Regions from separate parts of the Pseudomaricurvus sp. genome, predicted to be linked through region 1. Evidence: riboswitches for the same ligand, from Rfam matches in the RefSeq annotation. Region 1 holds a riboswitch; each other region holds the start of a gene.
The links. A riboswitch is a leader RNA that binds a small molecule or an ion and turns the genes downstream of it on or off. The one in region 1 is predicted to bind cobalamin.
Positions count from the first base shown of each region.

Region 1 (5,819 bases):
AAGGCCAGTATGACCCGATTCCACGACGCACTGCTGAGAGATCCCATTTGCCATAAACTGATTTGCCGCAGCATATGATTGTCGGCAATAAAACTGAAAAAGCTGTTGAGCGCGCCCGCCAGGGCACTGATCGCAATGCCCGCAAGCAACATGGTGGCAACGGATGTTCCAGTGGCTGTCGCCGCCAGACGATACACTAGCCAGGTTGCCAACGCCGCGCCCACAAAAGCGCCCAGCGCCACAAAAGAGACGCCCAGTAGTTCGTGCACACCAAACAATCCGGCGCCCATCACAATCATAAAACTGGCACCAGCGGACGCCCCGCTGGAGACACCAATCAGCGACGGATCGGCCAATGGGTTGCGAAATAATCCCTGCATCATCACGCCGGATACGGCCAGGGTGGCACCGATGATGGCTGCCATCAAGGTACGCGGCAAACGAATCTGCTCAACAATAAGCTGGTTTGAAAAGGTTTGGGATTCCGACCCCGATATAAAAGGCAAAATGATTTCCGGCCCCACAACCAGCCCTACCATTAGACTTAATGGCAGCATCACCAAGAGGATAAGCAGAAGCTTTTTGGGCTGTGTGCGTTTCATAAATTTCCCGGAAAAAAGGAGGGTTTCCCCTCCTTTTCAATAACAACCCCCATCATTTGACAGGGGCTTATATAAACAACGTCAACTAAAAGCGATAACGAACACCGCCGTACAGCGCAGCTTTGCTGGTGTTGTAATGATTAACTTCCTGGTAGTCGGCATTCATGACATTTTCGCCACGCACGTAAACTTCCATCTGCGGCATGACAAAGTAAGTAGCCGACACGTTCAGCACTTCGTACTCATCCAGCTTGCTGCCATCGTTATCAATCGCATTGTAAGAACCTCTGACATCTGCATTGACTCGCAACCGCTCACTCAACATCATGGCTTGCAGACCGACATTAAACACCTGTCTTGGACGACGAGCACGCTGTTCACCGGTAGAGGTCGCAGTGTCATTATACGTCGCATTGGCCAACAAACTCAGATGATCATTCAATACCAGCTCCGAATTGAGCTCAACCCCTTTAGAACGACTCAGACCATCTTCTTGCATGTAGCCAGTGTAACCCACCACATCAAAATCAATAGCGTCGTCAATTTCCTGATTGAAATACACAACTTCAAATAAGTGCCCGCTGGCGGTGTGTAATTCCACACCCACATCGAAGCCTTCGCTGGTTTCTTCCGTCAAAACTGTTTTTGCCACAGAGTTTGCGTTGTAGTTCTGCTCGTACAAACTGGGTGCGCGAAAACCGGTACCGTAGGATGCTTTGTACTTGAGGTAATTACCATCGCTCAAAGATTGCACATATGCGGTGGTCAGTCGATAGGTCGTATGCTCACCGAAAGCATCGTTATCGTCGTGACGAACACCCGCACTGTAAGACCACTGATCCGTGAACTGGCCCTGCCATTCAGCGTAGATCCCAAGCTGGTCCTGCTTGGTATGATTCAGCTTATCGCGCTGCTTCTCGTCATCAACGCCTAAAACCAAGGTGTTTTGCTCAGAGAGCTTGAAGGAACCAAGATAAGAAACGGTGTCCAGAGTACCTTCATAGACATAGGTTTTCAGACCATCGGTATACAGCTGACGGTCAACTTTGTTGGCCGAATAACTGAGCTGTTGAGTATGATTTTCACCTTCATAAATAGCTCTCAACAAACCCGTGGTCTGCTCGTAGTCACTGGCTCTGTCGGTACTGCCAAAAGAACCATCGTACTCGTTGTAGCTGTCCACATCCCGAACATCCAGCTCGAAACGAAGAGCTTCGGTCGCATCCCAGCCTAATGAAGCATTCAGCGAAGTATTGTCGTAGCCGTCATCATCCGCCAAAACAGTATCGTCATCACGAGCATTGAAGCCATCGGTCGATACATCACTGGCGCTGATGGAATAATCAAAAGATTCTACTTTGCCACGCAGATTCGCGCTCAGGTTACGGGTGTCGTAGCGGCCGTATTCAGCGCTGACATCGCCTTCCAAAGCCTGAGTCGGACGCTTGGTTGTAATATTCACCACCCCACCGGCATCGGCACCGTACATCATCCCCTGTGGACCACGCAGCACTTCGATTCGCTCAATCTCACTGGTCATCAGATGAGCAAATCGAGGGCCTACCTGTGTTCCCGTAGGATCCGAAATTTTTACGCCATCGACATAAACTACGGTGCGGTAGCCTTCTTCTCCACGGATACGCAGAGTGGTTTGCTTGCCCATACCACCGGTATTGCTCACCGCAATCCCTGGCAAAGTTCTCAGCAAATCAGCCGCGGACAACTGTCCTTTGGCCTCAATATCGGCTGCCGACAGCACGCTAACGGATGAGCCAATTCGGCTGATCTGAACAGGAATACGGTGAGCTGTTACAACCATTTCTTCCAGGCTGGAGCTTTTATCGATCTCTGCCTGTGAAGGTAACGAAGTAAGGCCTGCGAGTGCAGCGGCTAATAGAGTTTGTTTATACATGGTGTTCCCCAATCTTTTGCCGGCCTCTGCTTGAAAGGTTCAGAGGGTATTGCGGCAGTAATGACGTGATTGAGGGAGGACAAAGAGCAGGGAAGGAGGCTGTTTTTATACCGGCTTATGCTGATATAAGGAAAGGATAGCCTCGAATCCTACCGATAAAGCCCTCCGCTTCATCGTTAAGCACGTTGATCCGGTGAGCCGGGCAACGTGAGTTATTCAAGGCCGGTATCGGGCTTATGATCTGCTGACAGATCAATCACCGTTGCGGGGGCAGCGTTGGCATAACTCGTGTGACCGAGCGCACCACTCTTCCCGTTTACCTCAGCTTCCGGAAAACCGGTCACCAAGCACCTTTAATAACGCCGCGCAGACTAAGGTTCACCCATTGTTTAGTCAAGACTTGATGAGCGTTTATATCAATAAAGCAGTGAAAACCCACCTTGAATTGACATAAACGCTCACAGAAATGCAGCTTTCAGGCTGGTCGAATATGAATTCCAAACCACAAAAACTGCGAACTGCGTGCAATTGGCCTCAAAAAAATCCTGTCGTCGATTAAAAGGCTTCTACACTAAGAGGAAACAAGCACACTAATAAATAGGGCAACCGATCGTGGCCACACCCCCAGCAAGCGACCCAAAATCCGGAACCAGTCACTCTGAACGCAGACGCTTCAGCCGAATTCCTTTTGATGCCGACACCTCGATCCAACAGGACACCCTGCGCTGGCCCAGCCAGTTGCTGGACATCTCGATGAAAGGCTTGCTGATTACTGAGCCAGAGCACTGCTCACTGGATGAAAACCTGCCGGTGGATGTCACCATTGCCCTGTCCGATGACTCGCTCATTGAGCTGGTGGCACGTTTGTCCTGGCGCAAGGAAGGCTGGATGGGGTTTATCGTAGAGCGCATTGACCCGGTTAGCCTGAGTCACCTGCGCAGACTCATCGAGCTGAACCTGGGAGATTCCGAGGCTGCCGATCGCGAGCTGCATGCGCTGATTAATCCCGACTGATTTATGCGGTTATCTAAAGCATGGTTCTCTAAAACTTAACTATCTCACTTACCTATCGAAAACATCATGACCAACACCCACGAGGAGGCAGAATGACCGTAGTCGGTATGAAATCACAGGAGCGTCGATACTTCCCTCGGGTAGGCTTTCGCGGCCATGCTTCTATGATTACCACCCACCAAAAATGGCCTGTGCACATCATCGACCTGTCGTTCAACGGCGCTTTGGTGGCTTTGATCCACAGATACGAGGTAGATCAGGGAGAGGAAATCGTACTCACACTGGAAACTGACGACGGTGACCCCATCAAGATGCACGGCAAGATTGCCCATCAGAAGAATCACTTTATTGGGGTTGAGTGTCGCGCCAACAGCATTGACCACCAGTCCCGACTGCGGGAGCTGGTGGGACGCAACCAGCGGCCATCAGAGATGCACCGCACCTTGGAGAACATCCTCACGGACAACGATGAGCTCTGAGAACGATGATCCCTGTAAACGATGAGTTCTGAGTAAGCCGGAAAGCCCCTCAACAAACCCTTAGTCGATAGCCGCCACAGCCTCCTGCAAGGTTTTGACGGCAATCACTTTAATGCCGGGAATAGTCTCCCTCGGAGCATTTCCGGCAGGCATTATTGCGGTTTTAAAGCCGTGTTTGGCCGCTTCCCGCAAGCGCTCCTGACCACTGGGCACCGGACGAATCTCACCGGACAGCCCCACCTCACCGAAGACCATCAAATCGTGCCCCAGAGGGCGATTGCGAAAGCTCGACACCACCGACAGCAGCAGGGCCAGATCTGCACTGGTTTCCATCACCCGCACACCGCCGACCACATTGATAAAGACGTCCTGATCACCGATCAATACACCACCGTGACGATGCAGCACCGCCAACAGCATGTTCAGGCGGTTCTGATCCAGCCCCACAGCCACCCGCCGCGGATTGCCCTGATGGCTGTCATCCACCAGCGCCTGAACTTCCACCAGCAATGGGCGAGTACCTTCCCACACCACCATAACCACGGAGCCCGCGGCAATCTCATCGGCGCGCTGCAGGAAGATGGCCGAGGGATTACTGACTTCCTTTAAACCCTGCTCGGTCATGGCGAACACCCCCAGCTCATTCACCGCACCAAAGCGGTTTTTGCTGCCCCGCAGAGTACGGAAACGGGAATCGTGGGTACCTTCCAGCAAAATGGAACAGTCAATCATATGCTCCAGTACCTTGGGACCGGCCAAACTGCCGTCTTTGGTGACATGGCCTACCAAGATCAGCACTGTGCCGGTCTGCTTGGCAAAGCGCGTCAGGTAGGCAGCGCTCTCCCGCACCTGAGAGACGGAACCCGGTGCAGACTGGATATCGGCCATGTGCATGACCTGGATGGAATCCACCACCATGACTTTGGGTTGCAGCTTCTGTGCGGTGGCCACCAGCGACTCCACACTGGTTTCCGACAACATTTTCAGCTTGTCGGTCGGCAACCCCAGACGCTTGGCTCGCATGGCCACCTGCTGCAGGGACTCCTCCCCGGTACAGTAGAGTGACTCTCGGCCTGACGCCAGAAAGCACATAGTCTGCAGAAGAAGTGTGGACTTACCAGCTCCCGGATTGCCACCGATCAACACCACGGAACCCGGCACCAGCCCGCCCCCCAGCACACGGTCAAATTCACCCGCTCCAGAGGAAAAACGCGGCAGGGCTTCCAGATCAATCTCGGCCAACGTCTGGATCTCAGGGGCAACTCCCGCCGCGCCCGCATAACCGGTGAATTTCTCCGTGCGATTGGCCGGAGTGGGCCCCAGCCGAACTTCCGACAAGCTGTTCCAGCTGCCGCATTCGCTGCACTGCCCCTGCCATTTGGTAAAATCTGCACCGCACTCGCTGCAGACATAGGCGGTTTTGCTTTTTGCCACCATGGTATCCTCAGAAAAATCATGTCCGTATCCAGTCTGTATAACCCGACCAGTCTGTGTGACCCGAATAGTACCTGCCAGACCCGACACGAACCACCCTGGGGTCTTCTGACACTAGCGACTCATCCGCCAGAAAATGCTAAAGTTCGCCCATGACATCATCTCTGATCCCCGAACGCCCTATTCTGGTTTCTCCGTCTCTGGCCGCCACCATCGGCCTGGAGGAAGCCACTATGCTCAGCGTTCTGGACGAACTGACCCGACCGCTGCAACCGGTAGACAGTCAGGGCTTCCGCTGGTTTGAATTGAACGATCAGACCCTGTACGTCGCGCTACCTTTCTGGAATCAGCACGACATCAACCGCATCAGTCAGAACC
Region 1 covers NZ_CBFIHX010000002.1:58,630-64,448, reverse strand. The annotation lists gene ACTG33_RS00620 (FecCD family ABC transporter permease) at 1-602, opposite strand, end outside; gene ACTG33_RS00615 (TonB-dependent receptor plug domain-containing protein) at 688-2,514, opposite strand; cobalamin riboswitch at 2,726-2,875, opposite strand; gene ACTG33_RS00610 (PilZ domain-containing protein) at 3,127-3,528, shown strand; gene ACTG33_RS00605 (PilZ domain-containing protein) at 3,621-4,007, shown strand; gene radA (DNA repair protein RadA) at 4,068-5,444, opposite strand; gene ACTG33_RS00595 (DnaT-like ssDNA-binding domain-containing protein) at 5,594-5,819, shown strand, end outside.

Region 2 (5,819 bases), on a different contig from region 1:
GTTCTATCGAACAGTTGCTCTCTCTGTATCGGACTTCGGCTCTGGAGTACAGTTCACAACTGGAATCTGTAAACGTCACCAAAATTTCTCGTACCGTTGTCGCAGACTTTTACGAGAGCTGCCTTGCTAAAGACCAAAAGATTGAGCTGGATGCCGAGCCGGTCAATATTACGAGTGATCCAATAGGCATTTTAACCCTATTGAGGAACCTGGTAGATAATGCGGTTAAGTATACGCCCGAACAGGGCTCGATTCTTATCACCGTTCGGTCATTAAGCGAAAACGGTAACAAAGTTGATGGCGTATTGCTTCAGGTTGAGGACTCAGGCCCGGGGATTTCCGAGGAGAACCACAAACGTGTATTTGACAGGTTTTACCGGCTCGGGGGCGATCAACATAATTCTAATATTGTCGGTAGCGGCCTGGGTCTGTCGATTGTGGATCATATTGTCAGATTGCATAGCGGTAGTGTTGACTTAAGCCATTCGGCTACCCTGGGCGGTCTGTGTGTCACTATAAAGCTTCCAGCCCGAGAGAGAACTACCAATTAATATGACGATGGGTAACTTTGTGCTGTTCAAAAAAAATACTTTTTATGTGGTGGGCTATTGGCTCTTCGTCTTGATCAGTGTTTTGGGGTCTGGTTTTGCTTCGGCTACACCGTTATTCAAACTGGAAATCAAGAATCATCTGTTTTATCCCGCAGAAATCGTCATTCCTGCCAATACCAAAGTTCGTCTGATGGTCATTAATCGAGATGATACACCGGAAGAATTTGAAAGCTATGAATTGAATCGGGAAAAAGTCATCTTGGGTAACAGTCAGACAATTATCTTTATTGGGCCTTTGCCGTCTGGTGAATATCCGTTTTTTGGTGAGTTTAATATTTCCACCGCTCAGGGAAAAATTATTGCCCGTTAGGAGAGTGCTGAGTGCTGTTGAATGCAATCATTATAGTATTACGTGAAACCTTGGAGGCGGGCATATTGATGAGTGTTCTGCTCACTGTCGGACGACATTTGGGAATCGGCGGGCGCTGGTTTTTGACCGCTTTGGTGATGGGTGTGAGTGGGGCTTTTATCTATGCACAATGTTTGGGAGCTGTATCTCAGTGGTTTGATTATGCAGGTCAGGAGGTCGTCAATGCCCTCTTGCAGTATTCCCTATATTTATGCCTCGTGGTTATTTGTGTGTTGAACTTCTTTTGGGTGAGTTTATCTACACAGCGAATTCGGATGTTCATGACGATATTGTTGGGGGCTTCGGTGGTGTTGGCTTGTATTCGTGAAGGTTCTGAAATTATGATCTTCTTTCTGGGGTTTTTGGCTGATCGGGGAATGATGGTGAAGGCTCTTACCAGTGGCTTTGTTGGGCTTATGATTGGCATCAGTGTGGGGGCGTTGTGTTTCTACGCTATTATGATGCAGGCCAGAAACAAAGCCAGAAATATTCAGCTGGGTATATTGGGGCTGGTTGCCGGCGGGATGGTTATTCAGGCCACCCAGCTACTGATCCAGATTGATTGGATACCATCAACCGAGCCGGTATGGAATATCAGTCATTTTTTACCTGAATCCTCCATTGTGGGGCAACTGCTCTATGCAATATTTGGCTATGAGGCTTCACCCACATGGGTGGAAGTGTTGATTTATTCTGGATCTTTATTGTTAATACCAATCACCTTGCTGACGGTGAAATATGTTTTAACTGTCCGCGCTACCTATTCAAAAATGTCATGAAAAATCCAGTATCTGAACAACCTGCGCATGCTATGAAAGCTGTATTTCTGGCTCTTGTTTCGCTGCCCATTACTGTGTTGGCGGACAGTTCAACCATCGATAAAGTGTATGACCCATACGTTAATCAATTGGAAAAAGAGCTGGAATATCGTCTATTGCATCAGAATGATAAGGATGACACAAAAGATAATAGGCAAACGCATATGGTCAGTGCTGGCATGTCATGGTCTGATCGATTGTTTACCGAGTTATACCTTGTTGGGGAAAAGTCTCCAGAGAATGATTTTGACCTTACATCAGTTGAAGCCGAGTTTAAGTGGCAAGTGACGGAGCAGGGCGAATACGGCAATGACTGGGGATTGTTGTTTGAGCTGGAAGCCGAACGTGACGAACATGTGAGAGAAGTCAGTTCAACGCTGATTATGCTTCATGAGTGGTCGCGCTGGGTGGGCACCGCTAATCTGACTCTGGGTTACGAATGGGGTAATGATATCGATAATGAATTTGAAACGGCTTTTGCCGGTCAGCTGCGTTATCGATACCGATCTTTTTTTGAGCCCTCGATGGAGCTGTATTGGAGCGATGCCAGTCAAGGGGTTGGTCCTGTGGTCTCGGGAACCCAACGGCTGGGAGGGCGTCAGCAGTTAATGTGGGAGTTTGGTGTGATATTTGGGATCGATAGTGAAACGGCGGATCAAACCTGGAAACTCTCATTGGAATATGAATTTTAGTGAAGTTATAAAAAGGCCCGTTCATCATAAAGATGACGGGCTTTGGAGGCCTAAAAATAGGGCGATTAGAGCTGTTAAGCCGTTAGAACTGTCCAGTAGTCAAGATCGTCAATAGCCAAAATCATTAATAGTTAGGACTGTTCAATTTACTGCTTGTCCAATACTTGGTTCCTTGCAGAGTTGCTTGTAGCGTCAGCCCGGCTTCCGTCAGCTGATAGGTAGTGACATTGGGAATGGCCGTTGCGGCAACACTGGTTTCGTTGCCTTTTTCAGTAGACTTGGCTGCGGCGTCTGCCTGGCCCGAAAAATCCCAGCCTTTTTCAATAAACGCCTGATAGGCTTCTGGGGTATGAAAGATAAACACCGCACGGAAATCCTTAACACCCAGGCCCAAGCCAACACCGGCAGCAGCCATATTCATGTAGGTATCTCTGCCGTTGCGGTTGTCATGGGCGATACCTGTCCCCCCTGCGCCTGAAAGAAAAACGAAGTTGATGCCAACACTTGAAAAAACAGCATATCCAGCCGCGTTTTTAATATCATCCTCCGTTCCTGGTTCTTCCTTATAGAGTCTTTCCAGAACCGTAGCCCGCATTTTCTGGGCTTTTTCTCTTTCAATGTCAGCAGTACCTGCTATTGCACTTGCAGTGAATGCCAAAGCCAAAATAAACGAACTGATTCGGTACATCATAGAAACTCCAAAGAGATTGCTTAATTCCAGTTTAGTAGACCATAAAAAAAGTGAACGAACCGTGAACCAGAAATAGCTGCTGGCCGGAGTGGGCGCGATAATCATTTAATTTGTGATCTGCTTAGGAAAATGAGTAAGGAGCTCAGGCTGCAGCTGGTCAGGGGAAGGCCCAATTGACTTTAAATTCTGGGGTGAATACAGTACTGCTCTCACTTTTGGGTGCGATGTACTGGTGAGTACCTCGTTAAATGGGAAGTTTGGTGAAAGTCCAGCGCTGCCCCCGCAACGGTAACTGGTTGAGTTGTGAACAGTTTTTATGACTAGGCAACAGCCGGAAGCCCGATACCAGCCCAATTGCAGAACCCTTTGACGATTTGCGCTCAAGGCGCTGCGGATAAGGAACATTACACTGACGACAGCGCGGAGGGCCTTGTCGAAGCGGATAGCCCGTCATGCAGGTGACCCTGCCTGCCATCCCTTTGATTCCCTTTGCCCTGTCTGCTCCTGAACGACTGAATTATAGTCGGTATTTGCAAGGTAAGGGCTATGTCTGAACACGATAAAAAAGATCAAAAGCACAAAGCGGCAATGGAAAAGCAGAAGGCCAAAGTCGATGCCAATATAGAAGAGGCGTCGCTGGAACGTGGTGTGGCTTTGTTGTTAACCGGTAATGGCAAAGGCAAGTCCAGTTCTGCATTCGGGATTGTGATGCGGGCCCTGGGTTATGGCCACAAGGTGGCTGTGGTTCAGTTTATCAAGGGACAGCAGTTATCCGGTGAAGAAATTTACTTAAAAGATCACTGCCCGCAAGTCGCTTTTCATCAAATGGGTACTGGGTTTACCTGGGACACTCAGGATCGCAGTGGCGATATTGCTGCGGCGGAAGAAACCTGGGCATTTGTTGAGCCTCTGTTGAACGATGACAGCTACGACTTGGTGGTCATGGATGAGCTGACGTACATGCTGGCTTATAAATACCTGGATGAAGAGCGGGTGATTAACGCCATCAAAAACCGTCCCTACGAACAGAGTGTGGTTGTTACGGGTCGTGGCGGCGGCACCGCGCTGAAAGACATTATGGATACGGTGTCCGAAGTAAAAGAAATAAAGCACGCTTTTAAAGCAGGTATTAAAGCTCGTAAAGGTGTCGATTACTGACATCCGTTCCCAGGAATTAATGACGCACTATGACTGACATCAGTAAAGAATCTCAAGAGGCTCATCAAAAGCGTATGGCAACCCGCAAGGCGGTTGTCGATAAGCGCATTGCCAAGGCCACCGAAGAGCGGGGTGTGTTAATCCTGCTCAAAGGCAATGGCAAGGGCAAGAGCAGTTCGGCCTTTGGTACTATGGCGCGTTCTGTCGGGCACGGTCAGAAAGCGGGTGTGGTTCAGTTTATTAAAGGTCGTTTACAAACCGGCGAATTCAAACTGTTTCATGATCACCCTCAAATTGACTGGCATGTCATGGGGCACGGTTTCACTTGGGAAACACAGGATAAAGCCAAAGATATTGAAGCGGCTCAGCAAGCCTGGTCTGTGGCTGAAAAGTTGTTGCAGGATGACAGTTATAACATTCTGATTTTTGATGAGATGAGCTACATGTTTAAGTACGGTTATCTCGATGTAGAGCCAGTGGTTGCGGCACTTAAGGCACGACCCAAAAATCAAAACGTCATCATCACCGGTCGTACCATGGCAACTCCGCTACAAGACATTGCCGATACCATCAGTGTGATTCAGGATGAGCGTCACGCGTTTCGCCTGGGTGTGAAGGCCCAGGAAGGTATTGAATACTGATGGCCAGTACAACCTCTGGCGTTCACTGCCCGGCGCTATTCATTGCTGCCCCCTCATCCGGTCAGGGGAAAACAACCGTCACGGCCGCTATGGCCCGTTTGTTTTCCCGGCAAGGATATCGAGTACGAGTTTTCAAAACTGGCCCCGACTATTTGGATCCACAAATTCTGGAGCAGGCGTCCGGTCACCCGGTGGAGCCGCTGGATCTGTGGATGGCTGGTGAAACCTATTGTCGGCAGGCACTGTATGAAGCTGCTACACAGGCAGATCTCATTCTGATCGAAGGGGCTATGGGTTTGTTTGATGGTGAGCCTTCCAGCGCAGATCTCGCGATTCAGTTTGGTGTTCCGGTTGCTCTGTTGATGGATGTTAAAGGCATGGCGCAAACGGCTGCTGCGATCGCCGTTGGGCTGGCTAACTACCGAAGCGATCTCTCCGTGGCGGGTCTGATTGCCAATGGTTGCGGTACAGAGCGCCATGCACAGCTGATTCGTGACGCGCTTCCTGAGGATTTGCCTCTTTTGGCAACCTTGGGGCGGGATGAATCGGTGGCGTTGCCGGAGCGTCATTTGGGGCTGGTTCAACCCAGCGAAGCCGAAGAAGATATGGAGCTACGACTGGAGCGAGGCGCTGATTGGCTCCAGGCCAGTGGTCTGACTCAGTTGCCGCAGCCGGTGGCGTTTTCACCTGCCTCGGCAGAGCAGCAAGCGGATCGGGTTGCCGCTTACGCCAACACTGAAAATGTACTGCGAGGCAAGACCATTGCGGTGGCTCGTGACGCGGCTTTTACCTTTATCTATCGCGCCAATATCGAGTTGCTAGAGCATTTTGGTGCGAAACTGGTTTTCTTTTCTCCGCT
Region 2 covers NZ_CBFIHX010000031.1:1,663-7,481, forward strand. The annotation lists gene ACTG33_RS06255 (ATP-binding protein) at 1-551, shown strand, start outside; gene ACTG33_RS06260 (cupredoxin domain-containing protein) at 571-921, shown strand; gene ACTG33_RS06265 (hypothetical protein) at 933-1,739, shown strand; gene ACTG33_RS06270 (hypothetical protein) at 1,772-2,470, shown strand; gene ACTG33_RS06275 (YSC84-related protein) at 2,595-3,266, opposite strand; cobalamin riboswitch at 3,362-3,529, shown strand; gene cobO (cob(I)yrinic acid a,c-diamide adenosyltransferase) at 3,708-4,319, shown strand; gene cobO (cob(I)yrinic acid a,c-diamide adenosyltransferase) at 4,349-4,960, shown strand; gene ACTG33_RS06290 (cobyrinate a,c-diamide synthase) at 4,960-5,819, shown strand, end outside.
Region 2: it holds a riboswitch for cobalamin, as region 1 does, so the genes downstream of both, cobO (cob(I)yrinic acid a,c-diamide adenosyltransferase) here and ACTG33_RS00615 (TonB-dependent receptor plug domain-containing protein) in region 1, are expected to answer to the same signal.

Region 3 (5,819 bases), on a different contig from region 1:
TCAAACCGCTGAAATACGGTGCCAGAACACCCGGTTACATCAAGGCGATCCGCCCGGACAAAAAAATAGATTTGAGCCTGCAGCTACCCCCAGTGCAACAACGGGAACAGCTCACCGAGCAAATTCTTGAGCATCTTGAAGCCCGCGGTGGCACCTCTAATCTGACTGACAAGAGTGCACCGGACGATATTTACAAAGAGTACAACGTCAGTAAAGGTGCTTACAAAAAAGCTTTGGGCAGTCTGTACAAGGCCAAGCGCATTCTGATTGAGCCCGACAAAATTACTCTGCTCAAATAAAGAGCTCGTTAATGACACCGTTTCATTGACCGGCAAACAGAAAAGGAAACAGGCCCTGCTTCTCCTTTTGTGATAATTGCTGCATACGGCGGATGTTGTTTTCAGGGATCTCATCACTGTCCGGGTAACGCTCTAACATGGCTTCCAGGCTCGCTTCTCGCAGTAAATGCAAGATGGGATACGGCGAGCAGTTGGTCAGATTTTCAGCATCCCCGGGAGCTGTACCTTCGAACTGGTACTCGGGATGAAAGGTCGCCACCTGAAACTCCCCTTCCCAACCTCGTCGCACAACCAACTGATCCACCCAGTTGAGATAGAGGTTGTAATCCATAAAATCCCTCAGCATATGAGGGATGATCAGTAACGTCGTTTCCAATTCAGAAGCTGGGGTCGACTCCAGCCTTTCCAGTTCTCTCTGCAAATCCTGCAGTAACGCCTCTTCATCTTTGGCATCAGAAACCACAAAACGTACTTGACCAGCCTTGGTAGGACGGGACGCAAACGGACACAGATTCAGACCAATCACCACATCCTGCAACCAGCACTGCACCTGCGTGACAATGTGTTCTTCTTGAGTACGCGTCGATTCCGGGGTTGTTTTCAAGCTCGATTCCCTCCTGCCAGGGACAGTGACCAATGACTTTTCAGTCAGCATTTTGCGTTTTCCACTCCAATACAGAATGCTAGACTTGAGGTGTATTATACCTGTGTTGGAAATCTGCATCCGACACAGAATCGAATTTCATCATTCAAATAATAAAGTAAGGGAATTTCATGTTCAGAACTCATTTCATTGCTCTTTTCACCGCGTTAACCCTGCCACTGCTCACTACCGGTGCTTTTGCCGGTAACGAAGCCGTACTCGGCCAGTGGAACACCCTGGATCGCGATGGCACCCCGCTATCTCTGGTAGAACTTTATTTGGATGGTGATGAACTCAATGGACGTATCCTCAAGCTTTATGATGAGAACAAACAAGGCGCAGTCTGCCAAGAGTGCGACGGTGAACGCCACAATCAACCAATCGAAGGCCTTGTATTCATTACCGGATTGACTGCCGATGATGATGAATGGGTAGATGGTCGTGTTGTTGACCCTGAAAGCGGCAGTGAATACGACTGCAAGTTATGGCTGGATGGCGAGACTCTGAAGCTCAAAGCAGGTTTCGGGTTTATTGCACAAACCCGGGAATGGGAAAGACCGGCACAGTAAGCCGGCTGCAAACGACATAAACCTCCCTGTTCATCACTGGCCATGGCCATCGTTGAGAATGAACAGAGAGGTTTTTTATTGCTAATGGCTATTCAAGCGGAGAAACTAAGAGCCTCCCAGAAAGACCAAGTGTTAAGCAGAAAGACCAAAAGTTAAGCAGAAAAACTAAAAACTCTTACCCAGCGTCACTCTGAACGTGCGAGGCTCCACCGGGTGAAAGTGATAATCTTCAACCGGAGCCATATTGGCCGCCAATTCCGAAGCGGTCAGCGATTCAAAGTAATACGTTATGTCATCATCTTCTGAATCCAGAAGGTTCAGTACTTCAACACCCGCTGTCCAGCCGTTAGCCCACTCGTAAAACAGATTGGCGTTTAGCGTTGTGGTCGAATCTGACGTAATCGACCCTGCCTCATTCAGATCCCGCGGCCCAAAGTAGCGACCACGCAATCCCGCATGTAGACCTGAGTCGAAACTGGCCGTCAGCCCCACGGAATAAACACGTTCCATGCTGTCCGGCAGATGCTTGCCGATTGGGCCACCAGCATCGTCGTATTGCTCATCGCGAAAACGGGCCTGACTCAGCGCAGCATCGGCATCCACAATCAACCAGTCATTCAACTCGTAATAAATACCGATTTCCAAACCGCGACGGCGAGTTGCTCCACGAGGCTCCGTGGTTCCTTCATCGCCGACAAAGACCAGTTCAGAATCGAGATCCAGCTGGAATAACGCCATAGAAATCTGCGCACCAGAAATGATGGCAGTGCGAAGCCCCAGCTCATAGCCGGTAGACTGAGCAATAGGATCAACTGAATCGAGGGTGCCACCTGGATTGACCGGATCAATGGTCGCCACAACTCCTCGAGCATCATTACTGTGAATGCCTTTACCGTAGTTAATAAAGAACTCGGTTTCCGCCCAAGGGCCCAATGTAATGCTCAGCTTAGGGCTAACCTTGCCTTCTGAATCATGACCAGAGTTCTCAGGATAAAGATCGCTATCCACATCGAACGAAAAATAGTCATAACGTACACCCAATTCAGTACTCAGCCAGGGCGTCCAGACATGATTCAGACTGGCAAAGATTCCGACTGAAGATTCTTCAACACTATCGCTGACCCACAAATCTGCCAAATGGCCTTTCTGACTCGAACCGACACCGACCTCTCCGATGTCGTCATAACGCAGAGTGGTACCCAGTTGGTAGCTGGTAGACTCACTGAAAACTCCGTCGTAAACGAATTCCCCACCCCAAATGGTACGATCATCAAATTGAGTAAATTCGTCACCATTGACCGGGTCATTCGCAAAGTAGGTAAAATTTGAGGTGAGCTTCAAAGCATAATCAATGACATAAGCAGAGGCTCGAAAGCGGCCTTCACCCAACTCGCCCCACATTCCGGATGACAGACTGTATCGGTGCGTATCGCCACCGTCGTAAGGCGTCAAGTAACCCAACCGGTCTATTTCCCCCTGATCCACAGTACGCTTGGGAATCTGATCAGATGAATTCCATTCATTTTCATACGCCATGGCCGTCACACTGAAACCACCGCTTTGGTCTCCCTGAGTGTACTTAACCACGCCGTTATTTTTTTTTAGGTCTTCTTCCAAATCCCAGGGGCCGTTGTTACGCAGCATTTCGGCACCAACAACCAGATTGCCTTCACCGACTTTCACACCGCTGGTCAAAAGAGCCCGCTGATACTGGTGCTCGCCCACGGTCAATTTGAGCTGAGTATCCGACAGCGCCTTTGTATAACGGGCATGCGCACTGCCAGCGGAAGAAAAATCCCCTTCGCTGGCGTAATACGGACCCTTTTTATAGGTCATGGACTGAACCAGTTCGGGAATCAGGAAGTTGAGATCAGCGTAACCCTGTCCGTGCCCATGAGTGACCATATTGACGGGCATACCTTCAACATAGGTTGCGAAGTCTGTGCCGTGATCCAGATTGAAGCCACGTAGAAAATACTGATTGGCCTTACCGTCACCACTGTGTTGAGTGACCACCATGCCAGGTACGGTTTCGAGTACTTCAGCAGGACGCAACAAAGGCCGGTAAGCAAGCTGCTCCTGAGACACGGTACCGACTGAAGCCGAGGTAGCTTCACCATCGAGCTTTAGCAGTTGCCCTACCACCAATGTTTCTTCAATCAATCCGGGAACGCCGGCTGCGACGGCAACTGAAGATGCGAGCCCGCACTGGATCGCAACGGCTGCAGAAAGAGCGTGGATCGTTAATGGTTTTGTCATGTATATTCCTTGTGCACTAAAATTCCATCCGTCTTGCGACAGATAGGAAGTAGACTAAAAGCACCTGATAACAAAAAACCGGCTCACTTGAAGGGAGGTCTTATACGCAATAATCATTGCTGTATAAGCCTAACACGCCAGGAGTTTGACGACAGGTATATGTTACGTCGCCAAACGGAGATCCGCTCTGATTGCACCCCCCGACCATCAGATAACAACGCTTGTTGAAGCAGGTATTCTGGCTCTCGTTTCAACGCGGTTTATCACCTTCCCAAGAGTGATTGACGATAAAACCGATCAATCACTCTCAGTGGTTAACCGTCGCAGGTCAGTTTCAAAAAACAAACCAGCACTACGACAGCGATAAACAGCTCCACGAATACAGTTGCGGGGACAGCTTCGTTTGTCACGAATTCCCTGTAAACTTCCGAAGAAGACTTCAACAAATCGACGCCCATAATACTCAACCTAAATCTGCATGCAAGATATCGCCAAACAAATAGACATAAAAAAGCCTGTATCAACAATATCGATACAGGCTTTACGATCATAAACGCATGAGTCGTGATAAGGCCTATTGCTCTACTTCTGCATCGCCTGTCCCTGAATAACTGTCCCCGAATAACTCTACTTCTTCAAACTTCCTACACCATAGCCATGATCGGACAACACACCTGCGATCTCCGGAGGACCGGCAGGATCATCAATGGTTGATGGTACTGAGTAATCTTCGCCATCAGCAATCTGGCGTAATAGTTTGCGAAGAATCTTCCCTGAGCGAGTCTTCGGCAAACGTTCAACAACAAGGACTTTCTTGAAACTTGCCACTGCACCTATGCTATCTCGAACCTTAGCCACCAACTCTTTCTGAAGCTCTACTTCAGCCATTGTTTGACCATCTTTCAAAATAACCAAACCAAGAGGCAGCTGTCCTTTCAGTTCGTCAGCCACACCAATAACGGCGCATTCCGCAACCGCGGGATGCCCAGCTAATATTTCTTCCATTTCACCGGTAGACAAACGGTGTCCAGCCACATTAATGACATCATCCGTGCGGCCCATGATAAATACGTAACCATCGTCATCCCGATAGCCGCCATCGCCCGAGACATAATAACCATCAAACGTCGAAAGATAGCCACTTTGAAACCGTTCAAAATCGCCCCACACTGTAGGCAAACATCCGGGAGGTAAAGGCCGCTTAAGAGCAACGGCCCCCTGCTCATTAGGCTCCATAGGAAAACCTGCCTCGTCGAGGATCTGCACATTAAAACCCGGCGATGGCAATGTGGCGGAACCAGCTTTACAGGGTTTGGGGTCAATCCCCATGAAGTTCCCACAGATCGCCCAACCGGTTTCTGTTTGCCACCAATGATCAATCACAGGTACAGACAACAGGTTTTTGACCCACTCATACGTTGGAGGATCAAGACGTTCTCCCGCCATAAAGACCGTCTTTAAGCAGGAAAGATCATACTGTTTTAATAGCGTTGAATCCGGATCGGCTTTGCGGATAGCCCTAAAAGCCGTCGGCGCCGAAAACAAAGCTTTGACTCCGTACTCGTTTACGACTCGCCAAAAAGCACCTGCGTCAGGTGTATTCACCGGTTTACCTTCGTACAACACCGTCGACAAACCCGACAGCAAAGGCGCGTAGACAATGTAGGAGTGCCCCACTACCCAGCCAACATCGGAAGCCGCCCAGAAGACTTCTCCCGGATTCATGTCGTAGAGGGCTTTCATACTGTATTTCATCGCTACGGCGTGACCACCGTTATCGCGAACCACGCCCTTGGGTTTACCCGTTGTGCCGGAAGTGTACAAAATGTACAGCGGGTCAGTGCCTTTTACGGGTGTGCAAGGTACTGGCTGTGTGCGTGATGCAAGCTCTTGCCAATCGTAGTCACGTCCCGACAACAGTTCAGCCGATTGTTGATCCCGCTGGAAAATAATACAGGCTTCAGGTTTATAATCAGCCAGATCAATTGCATCATCCAGCAGCGGCTTGTAAGGAATCACCCGGTCAATTTCGATTCCACAAGAGGCCGA
Region 3 covers NZ_CBFIHX010000023.1:30,436-36,254, forward strand. The annotation lists gene ACTG33_RS05085 (CvfB family protein) at 1-299, shown strand, start outside; gene ACTG33_RS05090 (DUF1415 domain-containing protein) at 322-903, opposite strand; gene ACTG33_RS05095 (DUF2147 domain-containing protein) at 1,074-1,511, shown strand; gene ACTG33_RS05100 (TonB-dependent receptor) at 1,677-3,770, opposite strand; cobalamin riboswitch at 3,982-4,227, opposite strand; gene ACTG33_RS05105 (propionyl-CoA synthetase) at 4,398-5,819, opposite strand, start outside.
Region 3: it holds a riboswitch for cobalamin, as region 1 does, so the genes downstream of both, ACTG33_RS05100 (TonB-dependent receptor) here and ACTG33_RS00615 (TonB-dependent receptor plug domain-containing protein) in region 1, are expected to answer to the same signal.